One region of the Pseudomonas lutea genome, then DNA from elsewhere that is predicted to be linked to it. Evidence: predicted binding sites of a transcription regulator. Region 1 holds the regulator's gene; each other region holds the start of a gene.

Region 1 (5,381 bases):
AAATCTGAAATCCGGATGACCGAATCAGAAGCCGAGGCTGGATAGCAGATCGTCCACATCATCCTGTCCGGATACGACGTCTTCACGTTTATCGGCATGGATCTGCGGACCTTCACCCTTGGAGTGAAGTTTTTCTTGTTCTTTTTGCTGACGGAAGACTTCCTGGTCGTGTTCGATGCCGGCGAAACGGTCTACCTGGCTGGCCATGAGGACCAGCTTGAGCAGGTTGCGCTCCACTTCGGTCACCAGCGTGGTCACGCGCTTGATCACCTGACCGGTGAGGTCCTGGTAATCCTGGGCCAGCAGAATGTCGTTGAGGTGCGCGGAGACCTCGGTGGTCTCCTTTTCGCTGCGCGTCAGGAACGTATCGACGCGGCGCGCCAGATCACGAAACTCTTCGGCGCTGATCTCGCGGCGCATGAAGCGTCCCCAGTCGGCGCTCAAGGATTTGGCGTCGGCACTGAGCCCGCTCATCAACGGCGTGCTCTGCTCCACCAGGTCCATGGTCCGGTTGGCCGCGTTTTCGGTCAGCCTGACCACGTACGAGAGCCGCTCGGTGGCGTCGGTGATCTGAGAGACCTCCTCGGCCTGAGGCATGTTCGGGTCGATCTGGAAATTGACGATCGCGCTGTGCAGCTCGCGCGTCAGTTTGCCGACCTCCTGGTACAGGCCTCTGTCCCGGGTCTGGTTAAGCTCATGGATCAGTTGCACGGCATCGCCGAACTTGCCTTTTTCAAGGCTCGCGACCAGCTCTTGTGCGTGTTTCTTCAGGGTTGACTCAAAGTCACCCATTGTCGAATCTTTGGAATCCATAGCGCCCTCGCAGCGGACATCAGCTATTGACGCGCTCGAATATCTTTTCGATTTTTTCTTTGAGCACTTGCGCAGTGAACGGCTTCACCACGTAGCCGTTCACACCGGCCTGAGCGGCTTCGATGATCTGCTCGCGTTTGGCTTCGGCAGTGACCATCAACACCGGCAGACTGCGCAGACGCTCGTCTGCACGCACCTGACGCAGCAGGTCGATGCCGGACATGCCGGGCATGTTCCAGTCAGTGACGAGGAAGTCAAAGGCGCCGCTTTGCAGCATGGGCAATGCGGTGAGTCCGTCATCTGCTTCGGCCGTGTTGGTGAACCCAAGGTCACGCAACAGGTTTTTTATGATCCGCCGCATCGTTGAGAAGTCATCAACGATGAGGATTTTCATGTTCTTGTCCAATTCGACCTCCAAGCAGTCTTTAACGCGTTCAGCACCTGAACGCGCGTTCAATCAATACCGGCGGTGCCGGACATCGGAGGGCTGGGATCGACCGGGACGAGCGCAGCGAAACCGGATCATCTACGACCCGGTTCGACCGACTCCTGCCTGCCTCTTCCACTTCCCGCTCAACGTCTTGCACAGCCGGTCTTACAAGCAACTCGCAGGCCTTGCGGCGTGCGTCAGAATTCAGGAGCGGGCGCGCCACTCGCCAAGACGACCCCGCAGACGCGCGGCGCACTGACTGTGCAGCTGGCTGACGCGCGATTCGCTGACACCCAGTACCTCACCGATTTCCTTGAGGTTCAGCTCTTCGTCGTAGTACAGCGACAACACCAGACGTTCGCGCTCCGGCAGGTTGGCAATGGCCTCCGCCAATGCCGCCTGGAAGCGCTCGTCTTCCAGGTCCCGCGACGGCTCGAGCGACTGGCTCGCGCCGTCCTCGTGCAGCCCTTCATGTTCGCCGTCCTGCAACAGGTCGTCGAAACTGAACAAGCGACTGCCCAGGGTATCGTTCAAAATCCCGTAGTAATCGTCGAGACTCAATTGAAGTTCGGCAGCAACCTCGTGATCTTTAGCGTCACGGCCGGTTTTTGCTTCGATTGCACGAATCGCGTCGCTGACCATGCGCGTGTTGCGGTGGACCGAGCGCGGCGCCCAGTCCCCCTTGCGCACTTCATCGAGCATCGCTCCACGGATACGAATACCCGCGTACGTCTCGAAGCTGGCCCCTTTGGTGGAGTCGTATTTGGTCGAGACTTCGAGCAAGCCGATCATGCCCGCCTGGATCAAGTCCTCGACCTGAACGCTGGCTGGCAGACGTGCCAGCAAGTGATAGGCGATTCGTTTGACCAGCGGGGCATAACGCTCGATCAGCTCATACTGAGAATCTTTGGACGATTTGCTGTACATGCGATAGCCACTTGCTGTCATGAGACGGGCCCTGCGCTGGTGTGATGCACGAGGCGTTCAACGAAAAATTCCAGGTGACCGCGCGGGTTTGCCGGCAGCGGCCAGGTGTCAACTTTCTGCGCGATGGCCTTGAACGCCAGCGCACATTTGGAACGCGGAAACGCTTCGTACACGGCGCGCTGTTTCTGCACCGCCTTGCGTACGCACTCGTCGTACGGCACCGCGCCGACGTACTGCAGCGCCACGTCAAGGAAGCGGTCGGTGACCTTGGTCAGCTTGGCGAAGAGGTTGCGCCCTTCCTGCGGGCTCTGGGCCATGTTGGCCAGCACGCGGAAGCGGTTCATGCCGTAATCGCGGTTGAGCAGTTTGATCAGGGCGTAGGCGTCGGTGATCGACGTAGGCTCGTCGCACACCACCAGCAGCACTTCCTGAGCGGCGCGAACGAAGCTCACCACTGACTCGCCGATACCGGCAGCGGTGTCGATGACCAGCACATCCAGGTTGTCGCCGATGTCACTGAATGCCTGGATCAGCCCGGCATGCTGGGCCGGGGTCAGGTGGACCATGCTCTGTGTCCCCGACGCCGCCGGTACGATGCGCACGCCGCCCGGGCCCTGCAGCAGGACGTCGCGCAGCTCGCACCGCCCTTCGATGACGTCAGCCAGGGTGCGCTTGGGGGTCAGGCCCAACAGTACGTCAACGTTGGCCAAACCCAGATCGGCGTCCAGCAGCATGACGCGACGTCCCAGCTCGGCCAGCGCCAGTGAAAGATTCACTGAAACGTTGGTCTTGCCTACGCCACCTTTGCCACCGGTCACCGCGATAACCTGTACGGGATGCATGCTGCCCATGTTAATTGTTTACCTTGTCTTGCTTAGACCTAAGCCACATGTCGGGCTGCACGTTCAGTGCCTGAACAATGCCTGGCAGACCATCGATGCAGGAAAATTCCACTGTCATTTTCTTCACCTAGCCCGCTCGCTTGCCGGTGCTGTGATAAAGATCCGCAAACATATCCGCCATCGCTTCCTCGCTAGGCTCCTCCTGCATCTGCACGCTGACAGCCCGGCTCACCAATTGGTGCCGACGCGGCAAATGCAGATCGTCCGGTATCCGTGGGCCATCAGTGAGATAGGCCACAGGCAGTTCGTGTGTCACCGCCAGGCTGAGCACTTCGCCCAGGCTGGCGGTTTCGTCGAGCTTGGTCAGGATGCACCCGGCCAGGCCGCAACGTTTATAGCTGTGGTACGCCGCAGACAGCACCTGCTTCTGGCTGGTTGTCGCCAGCACCAGGTAGTTGCGCGCCTTGATGCCACGCCCGGCCAGGGTCTCCAGTTGCAGACGCAATGCCGGATCGCTGGCTTGCAGGCCCGCGGTGTCGATCAACACGACGCGCTTGCGCAGCAGCGGTTCCAGCGCCTGCGCCAGGGATTGCCCCGGGTCGACGTGGGTCACCGGTACATTGAGGATCCGGCCCAGCGTCTTCAGCTGTTCCTGAGCACCAATGCGGAAACTGTCCATGCTCACCAGCGCGATATTTTGCGCGCCGTATTTCAACACATATCGGGCTGCCAGTTTAGCCAGCGTGGTGGTTTTGCCCATGCCGGCAGGGCCGACCATGGCGATCACACCGCCCTCTTCCAGGGGCTCTACGTCCGGCGTTGCGATCATGCGGGCCAGGTGGGCCAGCAACATGCGCCAGGTGTGAGCCTGATCGTTCGAGTCCGGGACCATCGCCAGCAAATCGCGGGACAGGGGGCCGGACAGGCCAACGCGCTGCAGACGGCGCCACAGATTGGCCTGCTGCGGACGGCTGCCTTGCAGCTGGTTCCAGGCCAGCGAGCCAAGCTGGACTTCCAGCAGTTCGCGCAGGCCGTTCAATTCGGAGCGCATCGACTCGTACACGTGATGGCTGACCGAAGGTTCGGCATTGCGCTCGGCGCGTTCGGCTGCCACGGCCGCGTGAACCGACGGGCGAAACGGTTCTTCCAGGGTCGGTTCGATCTGCTTGCTGTCGTCCATCGCCAGGCCGGTGAACAGCTGGCGGTTGGCGACAGTGTCCAGCTCGCTGCGCGAGGTCAGCTCGGCCTGAGCGGTCACGATGCGCGACTGGGTCTTGCGCAGCTCGTCTTCGAGTTCGATGTTCGGCACACGCGGTGCCAGCGCTGACAATTTGTAGTCCAGGGCGGCGGTCAGTTCCACGCCGCCGGCGATCCGCCGGTTACCGATGATGGCGGCTTCAGCGCCCAGCTCATCACGAACCAGTTTCATGGCTTGTCGCATATCGGCGGCGAAAAAACGCTTAACTTGCATGACTCACTACCTCAGCCGTTAGGCCCGACAGTCGCTACGATGGTGACTTGCTTATTGTCAGGAATTTCCTGGTAAGCCAAAACATGCATATTCGGTACAGCCAACCGTCCAAAGCGGGACAACATGGCGCGAACCGGACCTGCGACCAACAAAATAACCGGCTGCCCCTGCATCTCCTGACGCTGCGCCGCTTCGATCAACGAGCGCTGAAGCTTCTCAGCCATGCTCGGTTCGAGGAGAACGCCTTCTTCCTGACCCTGTCCTGCCTTCTGAAGACTATTTAGCAAGATCTGTTCCAACCTTGGCTCAAGTGTGATGACAGGCAGCTCCGGCTCAATGCCGACAATGCTTTGCACGATTGCGCGGGACAATCCGACCCGTACGGCGGCCACCAGCGCGGCGGTATCTTGACTACGTGCAGCGTTGTTGGCGATGGCTTCGGCGATGGAGCGAATGTCTCGCACCGGCACCTGCTCGGCCAACAGCGCCTGCAGTACTTTCAACAGGGCCGACAGTGACAGCACCCCAGGTACCAGCTCTTCCGCAAGTTTTGGCGAGCCCTTGGCCAGCAAGGTCATCAACTGCTGGACTTCCTCATGGCCAATCAATTCATGAGAGTGCTTGTAGAGAATCTGGTTCAAGTGAGTCGCGACCACGGTGCTGGCGTCGACCACGGTGTAGCCGAGCGATTGCGCCTGGGCCCGCTGGCTGATTTCGATCCACACCGCTTCCAGGCCGAACGCCGGGTCTTTGGCAGTGATGCCGTTGAGGCTGCCAAATACCTGGCCGGGGTTGATGGCCAGCTCGCGGTCAGGGTAAATCTCGGCTTCGGCCAGGGTCACACCCATCAGCGTCAAGCGATAGGCGCTGGGGGCCAGATCCAGGTTGTCGCGAATAT
Region 2 (5,381 bases), on a different contig from region 1:
GCTGGGTTATCCAGTGCTGGAAGTTTCAGCGCACCACGGCGACGGCATGCAGCAGTTGCAAGACCAGCTTGATGGCCACATCAGTGTGTTCGTCGGTCAGTCCGGCGTCGGCAAGTCCTCGCTGGTGAACAGCCTGTTGCCGGAAGTCGGCACCCGCGTGGGGCCGTTGTCGGAATATTCAGGTCAGGGCACGCACACCACGACCACCGCGCGTCTGTTCCACTTTCCGCGTGGCGGCGACTTGATCGACTCCCCCGGCATCCGGGAATTCGGACTGGGCCACGTCAGCCGAGCTGACGTCGAAGCGGGCTTCATCGAGTTCAACGACCTGCTGGGCAGATGCCGCTTCCGCGACTGCAAACACGACCGCGAACCCGGCTGTGCATTGCTGCAAGGCCTGGCAGACGGTCGCGTGCAACAGCAGCGGATGAACAGCTATCGTTCGATCATCGCGAGCTTGCCGGAGAGCAGCTACTGAGCCTCTCCATGGCATCCAGATTCGGCGACAGATTGTAGGAGCGCGCTTGCCCGCGAATGGGGTCGGTCAGGCGACATTGATGAAGCAGACGAATCGCCTTCGCGGGCAAGCGCGCTCCTACACGCGGATTGCTCCAGACCCGCCTTCTGCACTTCGCACTATTAGCAGAAGCTGCCGTCCGCAAGGCCGGCAAGTCGGACTGTCAAAAAGCTGAAACAAAAACGCCGCGATCATCGCGGCGTTTTTATTTGTGCAGCCAGGCGTCAGTTCCTGGTTTCGTCGATCTTCAGCTGGCCCTGATCGAAAATGTTCAGCTTCTGCCGAATCTCGTGCGGCTGGGCATACGCCTGGGGATCAACGGCGGGCGTCGAGATCGATGCCCCCGGTTGATTGGCAGGTGCAATGGCGCCTGGCGTCGGCGCTGGCGCAGCGCCGCTCGGTGCATCCGGCGTTTGCGGTGCTTCACCCGAGTTCTGCGCGCCTTCGATACGCTGCTGCGCTTTCTTGGTCATCACCACGATGTCGATACGGCGGTTGATCGGGTTCTGCGGGTGCTGCTTGTCGTACAGCGCCGACGAGGCGTAACCCACCACACGCGCCACTTGCGGATCGGGGTAACCTCCCGCCACCAACGCCCGTCGTGCGGCGTTCGCGCGACCTGACGACAGCTCCCAGTTACCGAAGCCGTTGTTGCCCACGTAAGGCGTCGCATCGGTGTGACCGCTGATGCTGACCTTGTTCGGCACCGCTTTGATGGTGTCAGCCATGGCCAGCAGGATGTCTTCGAAATACGGTTTAAGCTTCGCGCTGCCGATATCAAACATCGGGCGGTTGTCCGCGTCCGTGATCTGGATACGCAACCCGTCCTGAGTAATCTCGAACAGAATCTGGTCCTTGAACTTCGCCAGTTGCGGGTTCTCGTTCACCTTGGTCTGCAGTTCCTGCAGCAACATCTCCAGACGGTCCTGCTCAACCTGCTCGGCAGCCGAGTCCTGCTGATCGGCATCAACCGGCACGCGGTCTGGTGCAGGCGTCGATTTGACTTCCGGGTTGAGCGTCTGGTCAGGAGACATCTCCGGCGAGCCGCCCAGGTCGATCACATAGGGCGAGCCGCTGTCGGAGAAACCGACCGGGTCCTTGAAGTAACCGGCAATAGCGACCAGTTGCTCGGGCGTGGCCGACGACATCAGCCAGAGCACAAGGAAGAACGCCATCATCGCCGTCGCAAAGTCGGCGAAGGCAATCTTCCAGGCGCCGCCGTGGTGCCCCCCGCCAAAGCGCTTGACGCGCTTTATGATAATCGGCTGATTATTTTCCATGGATCAACGACCGCGGACAGCTTGTTCCAGCTCACTGAAGCTGGGGCGATGGGCTGGATAAAGCACCTTGCGACCGAACTCTACAGCCAGCGAAGGCGGCACACCGGACGCCGACGCAACCAGCGAGGCCTTGATCGATTCGTAGACATTCATTTCTTCTTTGGCATCGTGAGCCAGAGAAGTGGCCAGCGGGCCGAAGAAGCCGTAGGCCGCCAAAATACCGAAGAACGTACCGACCAGCGCCGCACCTACGTGCATGCCGATCGCGGCCTTGTCGCCCGAACCCAGGGACGCCATGGTCACAACGATACCCAGTACCGCAGCGACGATACCGAAACCGGGCATCGCATCGGCCACCCCGGTGACCGCATGGGAAGGATGCTCAAGCTCTTCTTTCATGCTCAGCAGCTCCATGTCGAACAAGCCTTCCAGCTCGTGCGGCGCCATGTTGCCGGAGGACATGATGCGCAGGTAATCGCAGATGAACGCGATCATGCGGGTGTCTTTGAGCACGCCTGGATATTTGGCGAAAATCGGGCTGTTCTCAGGTTCTTCGATGTCCCCTTCAATGGCCATCATGCCTTCGCGACGGCTTTTGTTGAGGATCTCGTAGACCAGGCCCAACACCTCAAGGTAGTAACCATGGGTGAACCGGGTGCTGAACATCTTCAAGGACTTCTTGATGACCAGCATGGTCATATAGCCCGGGTTGGCTTGCAGGAATGCACCCAGCGCCGCACCGCCGATGATCATGACCTCGAAAGGCTGGATCAACGCAGCGATCTGACCGTGGGACAGTACGTATCCGCCGAGAACGCTCGCGAAAACGACGATGATGCCGATAATTTTTGCCATAGGTAGAAAATACTTACTGAGTCGGGTTCATGGTCATTGCGCGAGAAGCGCCTGAAACTCTTGTCCTGCTTATCGGCATGAATGCGCCAGACTATAGTCAGAACACGCGAAAATCCTGACCGATGTGTGCCGCCGGACCGTGTGCTGCAAGGGCCAGCATGATGCCAGTACTCGACGTCGATCTAATCTCCCAGCCGTACGGGTGTTGTGAATGCAATCAGATAAAGCTACGTCGCTCCCTGTCCCCCGCAGCCTGGATCAATGGATAAAGCAGCTCGACAGCATCGCGTTGCCGGTGCCCGCAGTGGCGCATCAGCGAGTTCAGGCCGCGTTGACCGACAGCCGTCGCTCGTTGCGTGACATCGCAGACCTCATGCAAGACAGCCCGGCCTTGGTGCTCAATGTTCTGCGCGAGGCCAACCTGGCCAATAACGCCCTGACTCAGCCTGCGGAGAGTCTTGAGGTAGCCATCAATCGCCTGGGCCTGGCGCGTACGGAAGCGCTGCTGGCGCGCTTGCCCAGCGTCGACGCACGCGAGATTCCGGTGGCCTTGCGCCAATTGCAGATGATCAGCCAGCACGCGATGCAACAGGCTTACGGTTTATTTGCCAATCAACTGGCACGGCTGTGGCAGGACATCCACCTGGGCAGTCTGCTCTTTCTCTCGCCGCTCTGGCCCATGGCGCTGGCACACCCCACGCTACTGGAAGAATGGGAGCTGCGGGTTATCCACAAAGGTGAATGCGCCAAGTCGGTGGAAAACTCGCTGTTTGGCGTACGGCTGGTGCATCTCTGTCAGGCGCTGGCACACCACTGGCGCCTGCCTGTCTGGGTGACCCAAGGGTACGAACTGTTGACCTCTCAGCAGCGCAGTCTGGTCAAAGTCCTGCGCATCGCTCACGGCAACGACGACGCACTCAAGCAGCGGCAGCAGCTCGATGCCGATCTGCCTCTTCGACGCTGGCTCAATCAGCCCGCCAACACGATTTTGTTGGCCAACGGCCTGGCGCTTTCCGCGCATCAAGCCTGGGACACGCCGCACAGCCTGCGCTGGCAACTGTTGACCAGTCTTTATCTGCAGCAGCCGCTGGACCAGCTTCAACAGCAGGTTCACCAAAACGCTGTGGCCAGCGCGCGTCAGCACTCGACCCCGGACATCTGGCATCCGGCACAGGCGCTGCTTTGGCCGTGGAACGCGCGCCGCGTGCATAAAGGCATGCTGCCAGCGCCGGCGCCCACGCCCGATGCGCTGCAGGTATGGCGCAGGCATTGCGCCGACCTGCTCAAAGAGCCCGGCATTTTCATCAACGCGATGCACCTGACAACTTGCGCTCGGGATGCATTGGTGGCGGCCGGTATGCAGCGGGTGGTGTTGCTGATGACTGATCGAAAAACCGACAGCCTGCGTGTGCATCAAATCGCAGGGCTGGACAAGTCAGCCGCCGCGCTGCTGGTTCCCTACAACAACAGTACATTGCTGCAGCGCCTGCTTGCACAGCCCACACAGCTCCGCCTGACACCTGCGAACAACGCGCAGTTCTCGGCGCTGCTGCCGGCACAACTGCGCCATTTGTTCAGCGGCGAACATCTCTTGATCCGCTCACTTGCCAGCAATGGTCGCGTGGTGATGTTGGTGATGGCCGATCAGGGGGGTGGGCCTTTTTCTGAAATGTCCGTGCAGGCGTTCGGCAAAACCGGACAGTGCATCGAGAAAGCGCTCACGACCTTTAGCCATCGCAACGGCTGACAGCTGAGCTACAATTCGCAACCTTTTCGCGATCCGGAGACGCCAAATGTCTGCCTTTTCAAGCTTGCCGCTGGTCATCGAGCCCGCAGACCTGCAGGCCCGCCTCAGCGCTCCCGAGCTTATTCTGGTCGACCTGACCAGCCCGGCCCGCTACGAGGCCGGGCACCTGCCCGGCGCACGTTTTGTCGATCCGAAACGCACACAACTGGGCTTGCCCCCTGCGCCGGGGCTGTTGCCAACCCAGACGCAACTGGAGGCTCTGTTCGGTGAACTGGGCCACAATCCTGACGCCGTCTACGTGGTTTACGACGACGAAGGCGGCGGTTGGGCAGGCCGCTTCATCTGGTTGCTCGACGTGATCGGACACAAAAAGTATCACTATCTCGACGGTGGCCTGCTGGCCTGGCAAGGCGAAGGTCTGCAACTGTCGACAGACGTGCCAGCTGCCGCGGGTGGTCCTGTTCAGCTGACGTTGCACGACGAGCCCACTGCGACCCGTGAGTATCTGCACAGCCGTCTTGGCGCCGCTGATCTGGCGATCTGGGATGCTCGCGCACCGACGGAGTATTCCGGTGAAAAGGTCGTCGCGGCCAAAGGCGGCCATATACCGGGCGCGGTGAATTTCGAATGGACTGCGGGCATGGATCAGAGGCGCAATCTGCGTATCCGTAAAGACATGCCCCAGATCCTCGAAAGCCTCGGCATCACGCCGGATAAAGAGATCATTACGCACTGCCAGACCCACCACCGCTCCGGTTTCACCTATCTGGTGGCCAAGGCACTGGGCTACCCGAGAGTGAAAGGCTATGCCGGGTCGTGGGGCGAATGGGGCAATCACCCGGACACCCCGGTCGAAAAATGAATCGACGCCCAATGGGCGCAATGTGCATTTCCCTTTCCAAACGTTTAGGAATCTTGATGAAACAGCGTCTGTTTATTCTTTTCCAGTATTTGCTTCCCCACCATCTGCTGTCGCGTCTGG
Region 3 (5,381 bases), on a different contig from region 1:
CGCCGTTCATGCCGCCAGGCATGATCAAGTCAGTAAAGAGCAGATCGAAGCTCTCCCCATCAAGCATCTGCAACGCCTCCCTGCCGCTGTAGGCCAATGCGCAGGAGTAGCCGTATTCCTCCAGCACCATCCTGGCCAGCTCTGCCACGTCAGGTCGGTCTTCAACCACCAAAATTCGCTCATGACCCGCCTGCTCAGGAACATGCTCGGGAGTATGTGAGGCATGCAACTGGCTATCGTCGGCTGGGAAATACATTCGGATGGTGGTCCCGATGCCCTCTTCGGAATAGATGCGGGCCGTTCCTCCGGACTGTTTCATGAAGCCGTAGACCATCGAAAGGCCTAGCCCAGATCCCTTACCTTCCTCTTTCGTGGTGAAGAAGGGGTCCATGACTCGGTTAACAATGGCAGCAGGCATGCCAGTACCATTATCGGTGAGAGCAACACTGACATAGCGGCCCGGCATCAGCCCGTCATAGGAAGTCGACGCGAGATCCTGGATGGTGACGTTCTTGGTCTCGACCGTAAGCAACCGATCTGATCGTGCTTCCATGGCGTCCCGGGCATTAATGAAGATGTTCAGCAGCGCAACCTCTGTCTGCGTTGGATCTACCCGGCAATTCCATAGATCAGGTTGCAGCACTAGTCTCAGCTCGGTATCGAGGAGCACCGTAGAGGCCATGTCTTGTGAGGAGCTGACAATGTTGTTGAGATTGATGACACGACCCTGCAGCTTCTGCTTGCGTGAAAAGGCAAGCAGCTGTTGAGTTAAAGTCTTCGCTCGCTCCGCTGCGTCGCGCGCATTCGTCGCACTGCGCAGTACCCGCTGCTGGTCGTACTGAGGCTTGCCAGCGGTTCGCTGGATCATGTCCAGGTACCCGATCATCACCTGCAGCAAATTATTGAAATCGTGAGCTATCCCGCCTGTGAGCTGCCCAAGAGCCTCCATTTTTTGCGCTTGACGCAAACCATCCTCGGCGTCACGCCGACGGCTCACGTCCAACTGGGACGCGAAAAAATAGATGAGCTCTCCAGCTTCGTTGTACACCGGCGAAATGAACAGCGCGTTCCAGAACGACGATCCGTCTTTTTTATAATTGACGATCTCGACCGCAATCTCAGTTTCCTCGTCGATCGCTTTACGAACCTTGGCCACAATCTCTCGATCGGTCTCAATGCCCTGAAGAAATCGACAGTTATGACCGACGATTTCTGACCGGTCGTAGCCGGTCATTTCGATGAAAGCGTTGTTGGCAAAGATGATTGGGTTATCAGGCCGTTTGGGATCCGTAACGATCATCGGCATGCGGGTAGTTTCTACCGCCGCAAAAAACACGTTGTGATCCGAACCGCTGATGTCGCCGGTTGAGGTATTGCTGACAGACTGCGTGCGGTGGACCATCGAAGCTCCGGGTCAAGGAGGAATACAGAGACAGCCAGGACTGCGGACAGGCCGTACGATGGTGGTCAGACAGATCCGAATGATTAAGATTCCTCAAACCCCTTGGCTGAATTGGCAGGCTTCGACGATGTAGCTGAGTAAGGGTGTTACCGAGTTTACAGGCGTCGATTCGTGGCTCGGCGAGAGACCGGATGACGAACCCATTCATTCCCCACGTTCTTTCAGAGCAATTCCAGGAGCTAGTGACGGCCGTGAATGAGGCGGCAAACAGCTGGCTGCCGAAAGTCGGCCCAGACGGCATGCCGTTGGATCCCTGACTTGCGCTACCGAAACGGGACTTATGATTGAACGAAGTGTCCTGCCGCTTGGCGCTCAATCGGCAGGGGTGGCCTCGAACTAGGCTCGTGTGATGTGGGCTACACCCGGAATCGACGGATCTGCTCGTTGAGTCCGACTGCCAGTTCTGACAACTGCTGGCTCGCTGCCCGTGTTTGTTCAGCCCCGGCCGCTGTTTGCACCGAGAGATCACGTATTCGCACCAAGTTGCGGTCGACCTCGCGGGCCACTTGAGCCTGCTCCTCGGCAGCGCTGGCGATCACCAGATTCCGCTCGTCAATGCCCGACACCGACTGGGAAATGGCGGAGAGGGCAGTGCTGGCCAACTGGGCCTGTTCGCGGGTCTGCCGGGCTTGGTCGGCACTCGTCAGCAAAGCATCTACAGTCTGGCCGGTGCCCAGCTGAATGCTTCCGATCATGCTTTCAATTTCCCGGGTGCTCTCGCCGGTGCGATGGGCGAGCGCTCGGACCTCATCGGCAACCACTGCGAAGCCACGACCGGCGTCGCCTGCGCGAGCGGCCTCGATTGCAGCGTTGAGAGCCAAAAGGTTGGTCTGCTCGGCGACCGAACGGATGACGTCTAGAACCTGACTGATGTTGCGAGTCTGCTCAGCCAGCTCACCCGCGCGCTCGCTTGCGCCCATGACGTTATTTGTCAGGGTCTCGATCGCGCTGAGCGTATTACCGAGCTGTTGCTGTCCTTGGCGCGCCGTATCGGCGGCTTGTCGCGAATCGGTCGAGGTGGCCGTAGCGTTGCCGGCTACCTCGTCGACCGCTTGGCTCATTTCCGTCACTGCTGTGGCTGCCATCTCGATTTCGCTGTTCTGCTGCTGCAGGCCGATAGCGCTCTCATGCATGACCGCCGTCATTTCCTCCGCAGCCGAAGCGAGTTGAGTCGCGGAATGGCCCAAGTGGCCCAAGGTGTCCCGCAAATTAGTTTGCATCTCCTGCATCGCCTGCAGGAGCTGAGCCGCTTCGTCTTTACCACGTGTGTCCAGCGTCTGTGTTAAGTCACCACTGGCGATGGTCTTGGCGGCGCTTACAGCGTCAGCTATCGGTCTGGTCAAGCTTACGGTTAGACGCCAGGCAAGCAGCAGAGTCAGGCCCAGAGCAAGTCCTATAGCTACCCAAGTGATGGACCTGGATTGGGTATACGTCGCATTGCCGGTTTCGGCGGCTGCTTTGATGTCCTCCTGGTTGATCTTGCGCAGGGCCTCGGTACTTTCATTCATCTTCGCACCCAGCTGTGCCATGCCTGACTGCACCAGAGCGCGCGCTTCATCCACCTTTCCAGCGGCAACGAGTTCGGCGAGCTGACCAATGCTCTTCAGGTATTCCTGGTGGACCTGGCGAAGGCTCTCGAAGGCCTGACGTTCATGATCCGAGGTGACAAGCCTGTCGTAGCGGCCGAATGCTGCAGCCACGTCGCCATTTATGCCGTCGATTTTGGTGCGTGTGCTTGAGACAGTTGCTGAATCAGGGATGGCCAAAAGTCGCAGTACTTCAATTCGGGTGCGGGCCAGCTGGAGGGCAAGGTTGTCTGCTTCGACGATACTCGGAACGCTGTTGTTCTCGATCACCAAACTCTGGTTGCGGATCTGCGACATCTGCAGAACGCCGAAAATACCGACACCGGCGACCAAGGCGGCCAAAAGGCCGAAACACAATAAACTGCGGCTAGCGATGTTCAGTGAGCGGAAGGTCATGTCCGAGTCCGATTGATGATTGTGCTAAGGACATCGACGACGGGCGTTTTTACTTGAGGTATTAGCATAAGGACGCGACCTCCAGCCGATAGCTGGTGCGGCCCGTCTTGGAAACTTACACAGGGGAACGCCGCCCTCCATGAGGTCTGGCTTCAAACTGGGCATACGCAGTCGAGAGCAAGGCGTGCCGTGGATTGGATCGTTGCCAGGGCGCAAGTGGTGCCTTGAGGCGATCGGCAGCAGTCTTGTCTGGGTAGCTTTCCGCCTAAAGCACCCGCTCGGATAGAACCCTGTGCCGCCTACTGGCTGCGTATAACGGGATATCCGTTAAATAGGCCTCCTGACTTTCCGACAGTCCGGGGGCCTTTTTATGGCCGCAGATTCTTGTTCATTGCGAACGACAGCTATCGACCCATAGCGGCCTGTCGGCAGCTAGCAGGTCAAAACCGCTGAGAGGAAGCGAGAAAGCATCCGTCACAGGGCATTGTCAATATGCCTCACCTTCATCGCCTTCAACGATGGCTGCGAGTGCTTTCGCAATTTCCTTGGCCTTAATGATTGCCGCATCGCTGTAGACGAAGGAAATTACCCCCTTGCGATAATCAAAGAGATACTGTTGCTGTGTTAGTGGATTCGTCCAAATTGCCGAGTTTTTGCCGCTGGAAACAATCGTTTCACCGGTGACGGGATTTCTGCGAGCCAACTCGTTTTCTAGCTTCATCGATGGATCACTTGCGCAAAGTGATTGCCATTCTTCAAGAGCTATTTCCATTGGTTTGAAAATATGAAGTTCGTAGGCCATAGGTGTGCTGGCTCCTAACTTTTGGCTGCGTGTGAAGAGTTTGTGAGAGGCCTGAATGTCAGCGACGGCCGAGGCCAGCGACTGACGGCAGAGCTGTCCAGTGACTGCTTCTGGCCGATTGCTGCCTAATGAGGGCAGGCATTTACCCGCCAAGAGCTGACGTTTTTGAGTTGTTGGTACTAGGTTGATTTGACCACTCATATTTACCGAATTTGATCCGCCCTCTATTGAGCGATACCAAACTCAATCTCCGTTCTTTGCCTCCCATGTGGCAAGCAGGAAAAGTGCAGTTGAGCCCGCCAGATTCACTGCCAGCTCTGCGTGCCTTGGAGCAGCCTTCACCCCGCCTTTTCCTTTTCCGTGAGCATCGCTGAGACGATTCCGAAGCGCGCCTAAACCCTCTATAACTGCTGTACACCCTCCAAGGATTTGCTTAAATACAACCTCTTCATGTTGTGCCTTCGTCAGATTTAAAAGCGTAGCTGTTTGCTTGTAGAGCTTGTTCAGGTCAGGAGTTGTCTCATGGTCGCTCGTTCCGGCTTCGTCAAGAATGTGTTTGCATACCGACTCTAGGAGCGTACGGGCCATGGTTATAGCTCCCTCGGGATCGGTTGAGCGCCTTTCAAGCGCCTTTGTCCAAGCGATCCGAACGTGCTCAGCGTCAATGCGGTCCAGCGCTTCAGAGACAACGATATCTGAAGGGGGCTCCCCACCCGATTCAGCGAAGTCAACGAGCGCCCTAAAATCATCCCAGATGAATTTCCTACGCTCGGCGTAGCTTGCGAATTTCGGCTGGATGAACCCCCAAAACTGATCCAAGTTCCTGTAACGACGCACCCACGCGGGAACCAGCGATGCCACACGAGGGTCATCAAGAACGCTCTGCCGGTAAAGAGGGTGAGCCCGCTCATCATCGTCGTTTCCGTTCCCGGTGGCACGATTGATGTAGATCGATTGCAAGCCTTCAACGTCATCAATGAGAGCCATAGCTTTCCTACTTTCGTCGCCTGTATACCAAACAGTTATACCAGCTCATGATTGCCTATAAGCCTAGCGCGTAGCGACACAGCTGCGCGTGCGCCGTATGGGGCTATGCGGTTGCGCGCAATCTCAAATCCACTAATTACCGTATAGC

The links. Region 1 encodes FliA, which starts transcription of late flagellar genes. Its sites were predicted from a motif close to CTAAAGTTTNNNNNNNNNNNGCCGNTAA; they were not measured.
Region 2: a site for FliA is predicted at 2,722-2,749, ahead of motA (flagellar motor stator protein MotA). Genes of this name have one in related genera too.
Region 3: a site for FliA is predicted at 3,475-3,502, ahead of LT42_RS24540 (methyl-accepting chemotaxis protein). Genes of this name have one in related genera too.

The regions. Positions count from the first base shown of each region.
Region 1 is NZ_JRMB01000001.1:1,959,332-1,964,712, forward strand. Features, by position in the region: gene LT42_RS08405 (protein phosphatase CheZ) at 25-813, opposite strand; gene LT42_RS08410 (chemotaxis response regulator CheY) at 833-1,207, opposite strand; gene fliA (RNA polymerase sigma factor FliA) at 1,448-2,191, opposite strand; gene fleN (flagellar synthesis regulator FleN) at 2,188-3,021, opposite strand; gene flhF (flagellar biosynthesis GTPase FlhF) at 3,140-4,483, opposite strand; gene flhA (flagellar biosynthesis protein FlhA) at 4,495-5,381, opposite strand, start outside.
Region 2 is NZ_JRMB01000002.1:1,234,949-1,240,329, forward strand. Features, by position in the region: gene rsgA (small ribosomal subunit biogenesis GTPase RsgA) at 1-478, shown strand, start outside; gene motB (flagellar motor protein MotB) at 742-1,797, opposite strand; gene motA (flagellar motor stator protein MotA) at 1,801-2,652, opposite strand; gene LT42_RS17775 (HDOD domain-containing protein) at 2,864-4,399, shown strand; gene LT42_RS17780 (rhodanese-like domain-containing protein) at 4,446-5,261, shown strand; gene asd (archaetidylserine decarboxylase) at 5,312-5,381, shown strand, end outside.
Region 3 is NZ_JRMB01000005.1:17,299-22,679, reverse strand. Features, by position in the region: gene LT42_RS24545 (histidine kinase famiy protein) at 1-1,402, opposite strand, end outside; gene LT42_RS24540 (methyl-accepting chemotaxis protein) at 1,819-3,444, opposite strand; gene LT42_RS26305 (hypothetical protein) at 3,932-4,447, opposite strand; gene LT42_RS24530 (abortive infection family protein) at 4,490-5,233, opposite strand.